One region of the Pseudomonas sp. FG86 genome, then DNA from elsewhere that is predicted to be linked to it. Evidence: predicted binding sites of a transcription regulator. Region 1 holds the regulator's gene; the other holds the start of a gene.
What was found. Region 1 encodes FliA, which starts transcription of late flagellar genes. Its sites were predicted from a motif close to CTAAAGTTTNNNNNNNNNNNGCCGNTAA; they were not measured.
Positions count from the first base shown of each region.

Region 1 (7,442 bases):
GAACGCGGTGCTGGTGGGCGCTGCCGGGGGCGCGACCGGTGCTGCGGGTGCCGGTGCAGGCGCACTGAACAGGCTGCGACGGTTGCTGCGGGAAATGCTGTGCACCTTCTCGCACAGCATCTGCTTGACCTTCTCGGGGTTGCGCGAGATGTCTTCGAAGTTCTTCGGCAGGAAGTCCACCGCGCCAGCATCCAGCGCATCCAGGGTGACCCGGGCGCCTTCGTGCGTCAGCGAGGAGAACATCAATACCGGGGTCGGGCAGCGCTGCATGATGTGCCGGACTGCCGTGATGCCATCCATCATCGGCATTTCGTAGTCCATGGTGATCACGTCCGGCTTCAACGCTATGGCCTGATCAATCGCCTCTTTGCCGTTGGTGGCCGTACCGACCACCTGGATGGTTGGATCGGCGGAAAGAATTTCCGAGACGCGGCGGCGGAAGAAACCCGAATCGTCCACCACCAGGACCTTGACTACCATAAACACTCCGTTAGGCGGGACGGGCAATACCGCCCTGCCCCACCAGAATCAAATACGCCGTGCGGCGTAACGCTTGAGCATGCTCGGAACATCGAGAATCAGCGCGATCCGACCGTCACCGGTGATGGTCGCGCCCGACATGCCCGGGGTTCCCTGCAGCATTTTGCCCAAAGGCTTGATGACCACTTCTTCCTGGCCCACCAGTTGATCGACCACAAAGCCGATACGCTGGGTGCCCACCGAAAGGATCACCACGTGGCCTTCGCGCTGCTCTTCATGGGCAGCCGATGCCACCAGCCAGCGCTTGAGGTAGAACAATGGCAGCGCCTTGTCGCGCACGATCACCACTTCCTGGCCATCCACCACGTTGGTGCGTGACAGGTCGAGGTGGAAGATCTCGTTGACGTTGACCAGTGGGAAGGCGAAGGCCTGGTTGCCCAGCATCACCATCAGGGTCGGCATGATCGCCAGGGTCAACGGCACCTTGATGACGATTTTCGAGCCCTGGCCCTTGGTCGAGTAGATATTGATCGAGCCGTTGAGCTGGCTGATCTTGGTCTTCACCACGTCCATGCCCACGCCACGGCCCGACACGTCGGAAATCTCGGTCTTGGTCGAGAAGCCTGGAGCGAAGATCAGGTTGTAGCACTCGGTGTCGGTCAGGCGGTCGGCGGCGTCCTTGTCCATCACGCCACGCTTGACCGCGATATTGCGCAGGATCGCCGGGTCCATGCCCTTGCCGTCATCGGTAATCGACAACAGGATATGGTCGCCCTCCTGCTCCGCCGCCAGGATCACCTTGCCGTTGCGGGACTTGCCCGAGGCTTCGCGTTCTTCCGGGGTTTCCACGCCGTGGTCGACGGCGTTGCGCACCAAGTGGACCAACGGGTCGGCCAGGGCCTCGACGAGGTTCTTGTCGAGGTCGGTTTCTTCACCCACCAGTTCCAGGTTGATTTCTTTCTTGAGCTGGCGAGCCAGGTCGCGAACCAGGCGTGGGAAGCGGCCGAAGACTTTCTTGATCGGCTGCATCCGCGTCTTCATCACGGCGGTCTGCAAGTCAGCCGTGACCACGTCGAGGTTCGACACAGCCTTTTGCATGGCTTCGTCGCCGCTGTTCAGGCCCAGGCGCACCAGACGGTTACGCACCAGCACCAGTTCGCCGACCATGTTCATGATGTCGTCCAGTCGTGCGGTATCGACCCGTACGGTGGTTTCGGCTTCACTGGCAGGCTTGTCGGCCACGGCAGCGGCAGGCGCACGCGCGGCGGCCGCGGCGGCTGGCGCTGGGGCTGGCGCCGGTTTGGCGGCAGCAGGCGCGGCGGCCTTGGCCGGTGCCGGTTTCGCGGCCACGGGGGTGGCAGTCGCCGCAGCAGCCGGGGCCACTTCGGTGAACTTGCCCTTTCCGTGCAATTCGTCGAGCAGGGCTTCGAATTCGTGATCGGAGATCAAGCCGTCGTCAGCAGGGGCCGCAGCGGCGCCCGGTGCAGCTGGCGTCGGCGCCGCGCCAGTGGCCGCGACTTCCGGCAAGGCATCGGCGGCAAAGGTGCCCTTGCCATGCAACTGGTCGAGCAACGCTTCGAATTCGTCATCGGTGATATCGGTACTGGCCGTTGCCGCCGGCGTTTCCGGGGCAGCCGCAGTGGCCACGGCATCAGCCGCGAACTGGCCTTTGCCATGCAACTGGTCGAGCAGGGATTCGAACTCTGCGTCGGTGATGTCTTCGCTGGTCGGCTCGGCAGGCGCAGCGGCCGCGGGTGCGGGTGCGGGTACGGCCGACGGTGCTTCAGCCTCGGCCTTGACCGCATTGAGAGAGTCGAGCAACTGCTCGAACTCGCTGTCGGTGACATCCGCTTCGGCTTCGACCACCGGCTCTGGCGCCGCTTCCACCACCGGCGCGGCCGAGGTGTCGGCAGGTTCTGCCAGGCGCGCCAGGGCGGCCAGCAGTTCCGGGGTGGCGGCGGTGATCGGGGCACGTTCGCGCACTTCGCTGAACATGCCGTTGACCGCATCCAACGCTTCGAGGATTACATCCATTAACTCCGAGTCAACGTGACGCTCACCCTTGCGCAGGATGTCGAACACGTTTTCGGCGATGTGGCAGCACTCCACCAGCTCATGGAGCTGGAGGAAGCCGGCGCCCCCTTTTACAGTATGAAAACCGCGAAAAATTGCATTGAGCAGGTTCGCATCATCCGGGCGGCTTTCCAGCTCGACCAGTTGTTCGGACAATTGCTCTAAAATTTCGCCGGCCTCTACAAGGAAATCCTGAAGGATTTCTTCATCGGCGCCGAAGCTCATGGGTGTGCTCCTTAGAAGCCTAAACTGGATAACAGGTCATCTACGTCATCCTGACCTGACACAACGTCTTCACGTTTATCGGCATGAATCTGCGGACCTTCACCCTTGGCGAGATGTTTTTGTGGATCTTTTTCAGAGAGGATCGCTTCGCGGTCATGTTCGATGCCGGCGAAACGGTCGACCTGGCCGGCCATGAGTACCAATTTGAGCAGGTTGCTTTCCACTTCGGTGACCAACTGGGTCACACGCTTGATCACCTGACCGGTCAGGTCCTGGTAATCCTGGGCGAGCAGAATGTCATTGAGGTTGCTGGAAACCGTACGGTTTTCCTGCTCGCTGCGTGACAGGAACCCTTCGACCCGACGGGCCAGCTCACGAAACTCTTCTGCGCCGACTTCACGGCGCATGAAGCGACCCCAGTCAACGCTCAGCGCCTGGGCTTCCGTGGCCATGCCGTTGACCAGGGGCGTGGCGTTTTCCACCAGGTCCATGGTGCGGTTGGCCGCTGCCTCAGTCAGCCTGACCACATAGGACAGGCGTTCGGTGGCGTCGGTGATCTGCGAAATCTCTTCGGCTTGAGGCATGTGCGGGTCAATCTGGAAATTGACGATCGCACTGTGAAGCTCGCGTGTGAGCTTGCCCACCTCCTGGTACAGGCCGCGGTCACGGGTCTGGTTGAGCTGATGGATTAACTGCACCGCATCGCCGAACTGGCCTTTTTCAAGGCTGTCGACCAGCTGGTGAGCATGTTTTTTCAGGGTCGACTCAAAGTCGGCCTGCGATGATTCTTTTTGCTCCATAGCTCCCCCGTGGCAGCATTAGCCGTGGATGCGTTCGAAGATTTTTTCGATCTTCTCTTTCAAGGCCTGCGCAGTGAATGGTTTGACCACATAGCCGTTAACCCCGGCTTGGGCGGCTTCGATGATCTGTTCACGCTTGGCTTCGGCGGTCACCATCAGCACGGGAAGACTGCGCAGTTTTTCGTCGGCACGCACGTGGCGCAACAAGTCGATACCCGTCATGCCCGGCATGTTCCAATCGGTTACCAGAAAGTCGATGCTCCCGCTGTTGAGGATCGGAATCGCCGTAAGGCCGTCATCCGCCTCGACCGTGTTTGTGAACCCAAGGTCACGCAACAGGTTTTTTATGATCCGCCGCATCGTTGAGAAGTCATCAACGATGAGGATTTTCATGTTCTTGTCCAATTCGACCTCCAAGCAGTCTTAAACGCGCCCAGCACCTGGACGCGCCATTTCAATCAACAGGCGTTACACAAAAAGGACTGCCCAGGGCACCACGGTTAGCCCCCGCGGCGGCCAAGGCCCTCGCGGTTGCGTCTGCAGTGTCCCCACACTGCCTGTCAGCGCGCGCGCCACTCTCCCAATCGCCCCCGCAAGCGGGCCGCGCACTGGCTGTGCAGCTGGCTGACACGCGATTCGCTGACCCCCAGGACCTCACCGATTTCCTTGAGGTTCAGCTCTTCGTCGTAGTACAGCGCCAACACCAGTCGCTCACGCTCCGGCAAATTGGCAATTGCGTCGGCCAATGCGCCCTGGAAGCGTTCATCCTCCAGGTCACGCGACGGCTCCATATGCGTACTCGCGCCGTCCTCGTGCAACCCTTCGTGTTCGCCGTCCTGCAACAGGTCGTCGAAACTGAACAGGCGGCTGCCCAAGGTATCGTTCAAAATCCCGTAATAATCGTCGAGACTCAATTGGAGTTCGGCCGCAACTTCATGATCTTTAGCGTCGCGACCGGTTTTTGCTTCAATTGACCGAATTGCGTCACTGACCATGCGCGTATTGCGGTGTACCGAACGCGGCGCCCAATCGCCTTTGCGCACCTCATCGAGCATCGCGCCACGGATACGGATACCCGCATACGTCTCGAAACTCGCGCCCTTGCTCGCGTCGTATTTGGTCGACACTTCGAGAAGGCCGATCATGCCGGCCTGGATCAGGTCTTCGACCTGGACACTGGCGGGGAGGCGTGCCAGCAAGTGATAGGCGATGCGTTTGACCAAAGGCGCGTAACGCTCGATCAACTCACCCTGACTGTCACGGGCGGACTTCTTGTAGGCGTTGTAGCCGGTCGCTGTCATAGCACGGGTCCTGCGCTCGTCTGATGCACCAATCGCTCGACGAAAAACTCCAGATGCCCCCGAGGGTTAGCGGGCAACGGCCAAGTATCGACCTTCTGAGCAATAGCCTTGAACGCCAAGGCGCATTTCGAACGAGGGAACGCTTCGTAGACTGCACGCTGCTTTTGCACAGCCTTGCGCACACACTCGTCATAGGGAACTGCGCCGACGTATTGTAGGGCGACATCGAGAAAGCGATCCGTGACCTTGGTCAACTTGGCGAACAGGTTGCGGCCTTCCTGCGGGCTTTGGGCCATGTTGGCCAGCACGCGGAAGCGGTTCATGCCGTAGTCGCGGTTAAGCAGTTTGATCAGGGCATAGGCGTCGGTGATCGAGGTGGGTTCATCGCAGACCACCAGCAACACTTCCTGCGCGGCGCGCACGAAGCTGACCACCGACTCGCCGATCCCGGCGGCGGTGTCGATCACCAGCACGTCGAGGTTGTCGCCGATATCGCTGAACGCCTGGATCAGACCGGCATGCTGCGCCGGGCTCAGGTGCACCATGCTCTGGGTGCCCGAGGCGGCCGGTACGATACGGATCCCACCGGGGCCCTGGAGCAGCACATCACGCAGCTCACAGCGGCCCTCGATCACATCGGCGAGGGTGTGTTTGGGCGTCAGTCCCAGCAGAACGTCGACATTCGCCAGCCCCAGGTCAGCATCCAGCAGCATGACGCGACGGCCAAGCTCTGCCAGCGCCAGGGACAAATTCACTGACACGTTAGTTTTCCCGACGCCACCTTTGCCGCCGGTCACCGCGATCACCTGTACGGGATGCATGCTGCCCATTTTATTTCTTTACCTTGTCTTGCTTAGACGCAGGCTACATGGCTTGGCCGCGTGAATCGCTTGCAGACCATCGATGTAGATACATTTCACGGTGTTCATACTGACTCAACCCACCCGTTTTGCCGGGTTGTGGTAGAGGTCAGCGAACATGTCGGCCATCGCTTCCTCGCTAGGCTCTTCTTGCATTTGCACGCTGACGGCACGGCTGACCAACTGATGACGGCGCGGCAGATGCAGGTCATCCGGGATCCGCGGCCCGTCGGTCAGGTAGGCGACCGGTAGTTCATGACTGATGGCCAGGCTCAACACCTCGCCCAGGCTCGCCGTTTCATCAAGCTTAGTCAGGATGCAGCCGGCCAGCCCGCAGCGCTTGTAGCTATGGTACGCAGCGGTAAGAACTTGTTTTTGGCTGGTGGTTGCAAGCACCAGGTAATTTTTAGACTTGATGCCACGCCCGGCCAGGCTTTCCAGTTGCAGGCGCAAGGCCGGGTCGCTGGCTTGCAGCCCCGCGGTGTCGATCAGCACCACGCGTTTACGCAGCAACGGGTCGAGCGCGTTGGCCAGCGACTGGCCTGGGTCGACGTGGGTCACCGACACATTGAGGATGCGACCCAGGGTCTTGAGTTGCTCCTGGGCGCCGATACGGTAGCTGTCCATGCTCACCAGCGCGATATTCGAAGCGCCGTATTTGAGCACATAACGGGCCGCCAGCTTGGCCAGGGTGGTGGTCTTGCCCATGCCGGCAGGGCCGACCATGGCGATCACACCGCCCTCTTCCAGGGGTTCGATTTCCGGGGTGGCGATCATCCGCGCCAGGTGGGCCAGCAACATGCGCCAGGCCTGGCGAGGTTCTTCGATTTCGGTGGTCAGCGCCAACAGGTCGCGGGACAACGGGCCAGACAGGCCGATGCGTTGCAGGCGACGCCAGAGGTTAGCCTGGTGCGGTTTGCTGCCTTGCAACTGGGTCCAGGCCAGCGAGCCCAACTGCACTTCCAGCAATTCACGCAGGCCGTTGAGTTCAAAGCGCATCGAATCGAACACGCGCTGGTCGACTGCGGCAGCCGGCGCGGGCGCTGCAGGACGTGGCGGTTCTTTGAACGTAGGTTCGACCAGCGGCTCGGCAGCGGTCAGCGGCAAGCCGGCGAACAACTGGCGATTGGTGGTGGCATCGCTGTCACCCCGCATGCTCAGCTCAGCCTGGGCCGACACAATGCGCGAGGCGGTCTTGCGCAGCTCGTCTTCGAGTTCCATGTTCGGCACGCGCGGGGCCAGCGCCGAAGGGGTGTAGTCCAGGGCAGCCGTCAGCTCGACACCGCCAGCAATACGGCGGTTACCGATAATCGCAGCGTCGGCGCCCAGCTCATCACGGACCAGTTTCATGGCCTGACGCATATCGGCGGCGAAAAAACGCTTTACTTGCATAACCCACTACCTCAGCCGTTGGGCCCAACTGTCGCGACGATGGTCACTTGCTTATTGTCAGGAATTTCCTGGTAAGCCAATACGTGCAAATTCGGTACTGCCAGGCGTCCAAACCGCGACAACATCGCTCGGACCGGGCCTGCTACCAACAGAATCACCGGCTGGCCCTGCATTTCCTGGCGCTGCGCCGCGTCGATCAACGAACGCTGCAGCTTTTCAGCCATGCTCGGCTCCAGCAGGACACCCTCTTCCTGGCCAAGTCCGGCCTTCTGAATACTATTGAGCAATATTTGTTCCAACCTTGGTTCCAA
Region 1 covers NZ_JBMDIS010000094.1:2,951-10,392, reverse strand. Annotated here, with positions in the region: gene ACODSV_RS31295 (protein-glutamate methylesterase/protein-glutamine glutaminase) at 1-480, opposite strand, end outside; gene ACODSV_RS31290 (chemotaxis protein CheA) at 529-2,778, opposite strand; gene ACODSV_RS31285 (protein phosphatase CheZ) at 2,790-3,578, opposite strand; gene ACODSV_RS31280 (chemotaxis response regulator CheY) at 3,597-3,971, opposite strand; gene fliA (RNA polymerase sigma factor FliA) at 4,139-4,879, opposite strand; gene fleN (flagellar synthesis regulator FleN) at 4,876-5,709, opposite strand; gene flhF (flagellar biosynthesis GTPase FlhF) at 5,815-7,131, opposite strand; gene flhA (flagellar biosynthesis protein FlhA) at 7,143-7,442, opposite strand, start outside.

Region 2 (7,442 bases), on a different contig from region 1:
TTCTTACTTACTAGACGTCTGAAATCTGAAAACAGCACTAGTTAAGTCAAAAATGCTGGCACAGTCAAATATATGACGCGCCGTTCGGATTAACTGCGCCCGTTCAACCGAACAGATGGTAAACCTTTGACGCCTTTTTCGCTTGGTTGATCTGCGACATCTCTTCGAAAATCGCCTGGCGTTCGCCGGTCGTCACTTCTAGCAACTGCTGATAAACCGCGAGCAGGCTCTCCAGTTTCTCTCGCAACGCATCCTCGTCCACCGGCGCTTCGCTCAGCACCTCCTCGATCACACTGCGACAGCCCATATCCAGTTCGCCGATGGCGTCCCAGTTACGTTCGGCCAGCGCGTCGATCAAGGCGTCGCGGGTTTCATCAATGCGTTGCAGTGCTTGGCTCATGACGAGTTCCTCAAGGCCGATGGCCTTATTGTGCGGCACCCTGCGGTGCGGCAATGGCATCCCAGCCTTCTTTTACGGTAATCAGCAGACGAGCGACTTCGTCGATCATCTCGGCATCGTTGTGCAGGTTGGCCTGCATCAAGCGGTTGGTCATGTACACATACAGACCTTCCAGTTGCTGGACGTATTCCTTGTTGTCGCTTTTTTCCGCATCCAGGCCATCACGCAGGCCGATCAGGATGTCGGTGGCCTTACCCAGCATCAGGCCCTTCTGAGCGATATCGCCACGCGCCAGCGCCCCCTTGGCTTGCGCCATGCGGTCCAGGCCGCCTTCCATCAGCATCTGCACCAGGCGATGCGGGCTGGCTTCGGAGATCTGGGCATGGGAATTGACCTTCTGGTATTGGCGAAGGGCTCTCATGGGATTCATTTTCTACCTCGTGACAGGCAACAGCTGGAAGGATTGCAGTAACCATTATGTCGACCGGGTCGCAAAAAACTTTAACCCGGCGGCTCTACAAAGAACAAAGCCCAGGTCAACGGACCCGGGCTTTTTCAGGCGCAGTCAATCAACTGCTGCTGCTTTTTGAGTTACTGATTGCATTGAGCGTACCGAGAATACTGTTGCTCTGCTGGCGCAACTGCGCCACCAGCGTATCCATGGCGGTGTACTTGCGGGTCAAGGCGTCCTGCATGGTGGTGAGACGGTCATCCAGATCGGTCTGCTGCTTGGTCAGGTCTTTCAGGCTGTCGGCCAACGAGGTGGTACGCGTGGCCAGAATCCCGGTGCTCGGCTTGGCATACGCGTCGGTAGCGGCCGTCAGGCGCGCCAGCAAGCCAGTCTTGCCGCTGAAGATACTGTTGATGTCAGCGGCATTGGTCAGCACCGCCTTATCCCACTGCTTGCTGTCGATGCTCAGCGCGCCGGTGTCCTGATCGGTTGTGACACCGAACTGCGCCAGGGACTTCAAGGTGCCGTTGCCGGACAGTGCGTTGAACTCGTTGCGGATCGCCGACTGCAAGGTGCGCATGGTCGAGTCACCGGTGAGGGTTGCGGGGATGGAGTTGCCGGCGGCGTCCTTGGTGACCTTGGTCTCGGCATTCATCGCCTTGAGCAGGGCGTTGTAGGTGTCGACAAAGCCCTTTACCCCGGACTTCAGCGCGGTGGTGCTGGTAGTGACCGAGATGGTCATGGCGGTACGAAGCGGGTCGGTTGTATTCGGATCGTTGGCCGTGACCGTAGGCGACAGCGACAGCAACTTGATGCTTACCCCACTCACCGCATCCGTGATGCTGTTGGACTTGGACTCCGCCGCAATACCATCGATGGTGTACTTGGCGTTCTGAGGCGCGCTGACTACCGTGTAGCCAGTATCAATCCCAGAGTTGCCCGACATCGTCAGGTCCGAACCGACCCCGCTATTGGTGGAGGTCAGGATAAGACGTGAACCGGTGGAGTCGGTGAGGATGTTGGCACTCAGGCCGGCGGTGCCGAACGTGGAGTTGATCGAATCACGCACCTGTTGCAGTGTCGCGCCTGCCGGCACACTCAAATCAAAGTTCTTGCCCGACTGCGTGATTGTCAGCGTTGTCGCCGTGGTGCCGGCGTTGACGACTGTCGACTGGCCACCGGCAAACGTTTTGGTCGATAGCTTCGAAGGCATGGCCAGCTGGTTGACGATCAGCGAGAAGCTGCCGTTCGCCGCACCTTGGTTGGCCGTCATGGTGGCGACCTTTTCGTCCGAAGAGGTACCGGTCAAGCCGCTGAAGCTGTTGTCGGTGCCCATGCTGGTCAGCGCACCACGGAAGGCGTCCAGGGCAGCCTGGATCTTGCCGATCGACGACAGCTGGGTAGTTGCCTTTTGCGATTGGGTGTTGATCTGTGCCTGTTTCGGCGCTCGCTCGGCATCTACCAGGGACTTCACAATCGCCTGAGTGTCGAAACCCGACCCCACGCCAGTAATCGTTGTACCCGCCATCATCTTTCTCCTTTTACGGTGGCTGCCGTTATCTTGACGAACAACACTTCAAGCCGTAACAGCAACAAGTTTCATGCCAGCTCAAGCCTTGTCGTCAAACAACACATGACTGGCGCTGGACAGGCTTTGTGCCAGCTTCAAGGCCGTTTCCGAGGGAATCTGGCGGATCACTTCACCGGTGTCGGTGGCGATGACCTTGACCACAACCCTATGGGTGGAAGCGTCAATGGAAAAATCCAGATTGCGCTGGGCCGCTTGTACAAATTCTTTAATATCGGTGACCGCTTTTTCCAGATCGTCCTTTTGGGACTTACCGGTGGCTGGCGCGGCCGGCTCAACCTTAGTCTTATCTTTGTCAGCAACCACAGGTGCCACAGTGCCTTGAGGGGCCTGTAGCGGATAAGACAAGTTCAGTTTTACATTCATGTCCATGCCCAATCTCCTCTGATTGGAAAAGACGAAAGGGCACGTAAACGCGCCCTCCCGTCATTTACCCAGCGCTGTGATTACTGAAGCAGCTTCAGTACAGCGGATGGCAGTTGGTTAGCCTGCGACAGGATCGCGGTGGAAGCCGACTGCAGGGTTTGCTGCTTGGTCAGTTCAGCGGCTTCGGAAGCGAAGTCGACGTCCTGAACAGTACTACGGGCAGCGGTGGTGTTTTTCTGGATGTTGGTCAGGTTATCCACAGTGCTGGTCAGACGGTTCTGAACCGCACCCAGACCCGAACGGGAGCTGGAGATGGTAGCGATAGCCTGGTCGATTACGGACACTGCGTTCTGGGCCTTGGTGGCGTCAGTCACGTCAGTCTGCGAAACCGCAACCTTGGCCGAAGCGGCCGAAGTAGCGGCGCCGAAGAGACCGGTCACACCAGCACCTTCCAGGGAGTAACCCTTGGAGGAGTTCATGTTCACAGCACCGGTAGCGATGATGCCGTCAGCCAGGGCAGTAGCAGTACCGTAGGTACCGGAACCGTCTTTGGTCGCAACAGTGATGGTACCGGCAGCGGTCGAAGCGCTGAAGGCCAGGTTCTCACCGGTGTCGGATTTAACCGACAGAGTGCCTTTGGATTCATCGTAGTTAACGCTGATACCCAGTTTGGCGGAGTTCGACTTCAGTTGGTCAGCCAGGCTGGCGGTATCTTTCACACCGACGAACGTGGTGGCTTGGCCGCCAACGGTCATGGTGAACGAAGCCGGAGCAGCAGCAGCACCCGCGCCGACAACGAACTGAGCTTCAGTGCTGGCAGTAGCGCTCAGGCCACCGACGGCGCCACTCAGTTGGGCAGCGATGGTTTTAGCGGAAGCAGCGGCAGCTACGGTTACGCTGGTAGACTGACCGTTACCAGTCACAGCGATTGCGCCACCAGCAACACCAGCACCAGGGGTGATGCCCAGGCTGTTGATCTGCTGCGAACCGATGTTGTTGGCAGCAACGTTGTCCAGGCTTACGTTGATGGTTTCGTTAGCGTTGGCGCCAACCTGGATAGCTTTGGTACCGTACGAGCCGTCCAGCAGTTTCTGGCCACCGAAAGTGGTGGTTTGCGAGATACGGGTCAGTTCCGAAGTCAGAGCCTGGTATTCGTCGTTGTTCGACTTACGGTCGTCGGTGCTCAGGGAGCCAGTAGCCGAAGACAGAGCCAGGGTACGCATTTTTTGCAGAATGTCGGTCGAAGCCTGCATTGCGCCTTCAGCGGTTTGCGCGATGGAGATACCATCGTTGGCGTTCTTCACTGCTTGGCCCAGGCCGTTGATTTGGCTGGTCATACGGGTAGCAATACCCAAGCCGGCAGCATCGTCTTTAGCGCTGTTGATACGCAGGCCGGAAGACAGGCGCTGCATGGAGTTGGCCAGGGAGCCGCCTGCTTTGTTCAGGTTGCCCTGAGTAGTGATCGAAGCAATGTTGGTGTTTACTGTTAAAGCCATGACGAAATCCTCGTTGGATGGATACTGCGGCTTCCGGCCCTGGCAACCGCCGGGTGTGGCCTGAGAACCTACGTAATAGTTATCGTCGTGGTAGGCGGTTGCTTGAGCCTTTTTTTTATTTTTTTTACTGGCCTCGTGCCATCCCTTGTAATTCAAGGCTTTAGGCTGACTTCCCCCACCGGATTTTCTGGTTTTTTTGGCGCCAAATAAAAAACGCCGATGATCTTTCGATCATCGGCGTTTGCTTTTGCGGCGAACTCAGTCTACCGACGCGTCACGGACGATGCAGAATCGCCGAGCCCCACGACAGGCCCACGCCAAAACCGCTGATGGCCACACGCTTCCAGGTAGCGTCCATCACGTGCTTCTCCAGCAGCAATGGAATACTCGACGACACGGTATTGCCGGTCTCGACCATATCCTTGATGAACTTGTCCACCGGAGCATCCTCGAAACGCCGCGCCACGGCATCGACAATCGCCGCACTGCCCTGGTGAATGCAGAACGCATCGATGTCGTCGGCCTTGAGCTGCGATTCATCGAGCAGTTCATGCAGGTGTGCCGGCACCTTGAGCAATGCGAAGTTGAACACCTGGCGGCCGTTCATGAAGAACACGCCATCACTGACCTTCAGGTGCGGCGCGCCGGAACCGTCGGTGCCGAACTTCGCCTTGCCCAGCAACCACGACGCGTCTTCGCCCATCCACGTGGCAGTGGCGGCATCGCCGAACAGCATGGTGGTGTTGCGGTCTTCCGGGTCGACAATCTTGGAGTACGGATCGGCGGTGACCAGCAGGCCGTTTTTCAGGCCGGTGGCTTCCATGAAGCCTTTCATTGCGTAGATACCGTAGACGTAGCCCGAGCAGCCCAGGGAAATATCGAAGGCCGCCACGTGGGTCGGCAGGCCCAGCTTGTCCTGGACGATGGCGGCGGTGTGGGGCAAACCCTCTTCGTCGCCGTTCTGGGTGACGACGATCAGTGCGTCGATCGACTCGCGCTTCAAATCCGGGTTGTTGGCAAACAAAGCGTTGACCGCCTCGACACACAGGTCGGAGGTTTCCTGCGCAGCTTCCTTGCGCGGCAGAAACGCCGACCCGATCTTGCCAATGATGAACTCTTCATCCTTGGCGAATTTGGCACCCTGGGCGTAGTTATCGATCCCGTCTGCCGGCACGTAACTGGCGATGCTTTTTATGCCAATCATTGTGGCTTCCCAATACTAAATAGCTGGAGAACACCCCTCGGACGACGCCTGGAGTGCTGGACAATAAAGGGGATAACCCCATAAAAATCTCGCTGAAAGCCGCCCCGCAAGGACCCTGTGACGACTTATCCTTTTCACACGATACAGTGAAGATGCGCTTTATGACTCACAGGTCACTCAATTGTGTGTGCTTTGTGCAAAACCTTCAAACAATTAAACCCCAGAAACGAAAACGGCCCGCCCTGTTTCCAGAGCGGGCCGCTTGGCTAGACGCCGCTTACATCTTGTTGAACAGGCTCAACTGGGAGATTTTGACGAACGCCAATTGCGAGGCCTGCAACATGGTTTGCTGCAGCGTCAGATTGATCGCCGCCTCGCCCATATCGATGTTGGCCAGGTCACTCATGGTGCTGGTGTTGGCCAGGCCGATACTAGTGTTTTCGTCAGACTGGATGTCCAGGGCATTGCCCCGCGCACCGATGGAACCCCGCACGTTGGTGATCTGCGACATTGAATTGGCCAGGTTGGCGATGGAAGCATCCAACACGTCCTTGAGCTTGACGGTCGCCGCCGGTTTGCCGTCGGCGGGCAGCTCCAGCGCCTTGCGCAATTGGCCAAGGGTGTCCAGCGCATTCTGGGTTTTCTGGGTGTTGGCCCCCACGGAAAACTGATCGCCCGCCTGCGGCGTCCCGCCGCTGATGTCAAAGGTCACCCCGGCCGCGGTCAAGGTTGTCCCGCCGCCGGTATCACCGGTGGCAATGGGCTTGCTATTGGCGGTGTAGGGCTGGGTATACATCTCATAGGCGGTGGCGCTGGTGAACTTGATCAACGCACCGCTGTTGGTCGGGAACGTGCTGGCATAGCCCGCCTGGTTGGACACGGTGGCATTGTTCAATTGTGCCGTGGACGCGTTGCTCGGCGTGCGCGAGATACTGAAGGTATCCGGCTTGGCTTCCAGGCTGAACGAGCGATCCTTGACCAGCGCATCGGAGTTGGCGCCCGGGGCAACGTCGCCGAGGTTCATGGTGATGTCGAACTTCACCCCACGCAGCGCCACGCTGGTGCTGCCTTCCTTGGTGGCGTCGAAGGTACCGTTGCCGGCAATCTCCGAAGTCACGTCAGTGCCGTTCTTATCGGACACCTTGTATTGGGTGCTGCTGGTAAAGGTCAGCTTGTACGGCTCGCCGTCGGCGAACTTACTGGCGTAGTCGGAGCTCGACGTCACCAGCCCGGCCGACAGCGCAACCTTGTTGTCATTGACCGTCGGCGGCACCGTCTGGGGCACAGGTGCAAGCCACGTGGCCTGGGTGCGGCTGGAGTTGGCAGCGCCCTCCAGAACCGTCTTGCCGGTATCGCCAGCGTTGACCGTCAACGTATTCGACACTTGCAGGCTCAGCGGCGTTTCGTCGCCCTGATAGCTGTAGGTGCCGTCATTGTTACGGCTGTAGGGCGGGGTCTGGGTCTTGGAACCGGAAAACAGGTAGTTGCCGGAAGAGTCCTTGCTGTTGAGCAAGCCCAGGACCTGATCCTCGATCGCCCCCACTTCACTGGCAACCGAGCGACGGTCGGCGTCGCTCAACGAACCACCGGCACGCAGGGCCAACTGAGTGGCGCGCTGCAAGGCATCGTTGATCGAGCCGAGCACGCTTTCTTCGTTGGTCAGGGAGTTTTTCAGGCTGGTGATATTGCCGTTGAACTGGCCCAGCATGTCTTTCTGCTGTTGCAGCAACAGCAAGCGCGCGGCGGCGACCGGATCATCCCCGGCGGTTTGCACACGCACACCGGAACTGGCCTGGTCCTGAGCCTTCACCACGCTGGAATAGTTGTCCGAATACTTGGCGGAACTGGTTTCGAAATATTGAGCAGTAGAAATACGCATCGTCCCAGACTCCCTTAAAGACTATTGATCAATGTACTGAAGGTTTCTTGCGCAGCCT
Region 2 covers NZ_JBMDIS010000006.1:10,215-17,656, forward strand. Annotated here, with positions in the region: gene fliT (flagellar protein FliT) at 104-400, opposite strand; gene fliS (flagellar export chaperone FliS) at 426-830, opposite strand; gene fliD (flagellar filament capping protein FliD) at 970-2,379, opposite strand; gene ACODSV_RS05650 (flagellar protein FlaG) at 2,461-2,811, opposite strand; gene ACODSV_RS05655 (flagellin N-terminal helical domain-containing protein) at 2,886-4,301, opposite strand; gene ACODSV_RS05660 (ketoacyl-ACP synthase III) at 4,576-5,505, opposite strand; gene ACODSV_RS05665 (flagellar hook-associated protein 3) at 5,783-7,384, opposite strand; gene flgK (flagellar hook-associated protein FlgK) at 7,399-7,442, opposite strand, start outside.
Region 2: ACODSV_RS05655 (flagellin N-terminal helical domain-containing protein) is a predicted target of FliA. The motif match lies at 4,381-4,408, and genes of this name have one in related genera.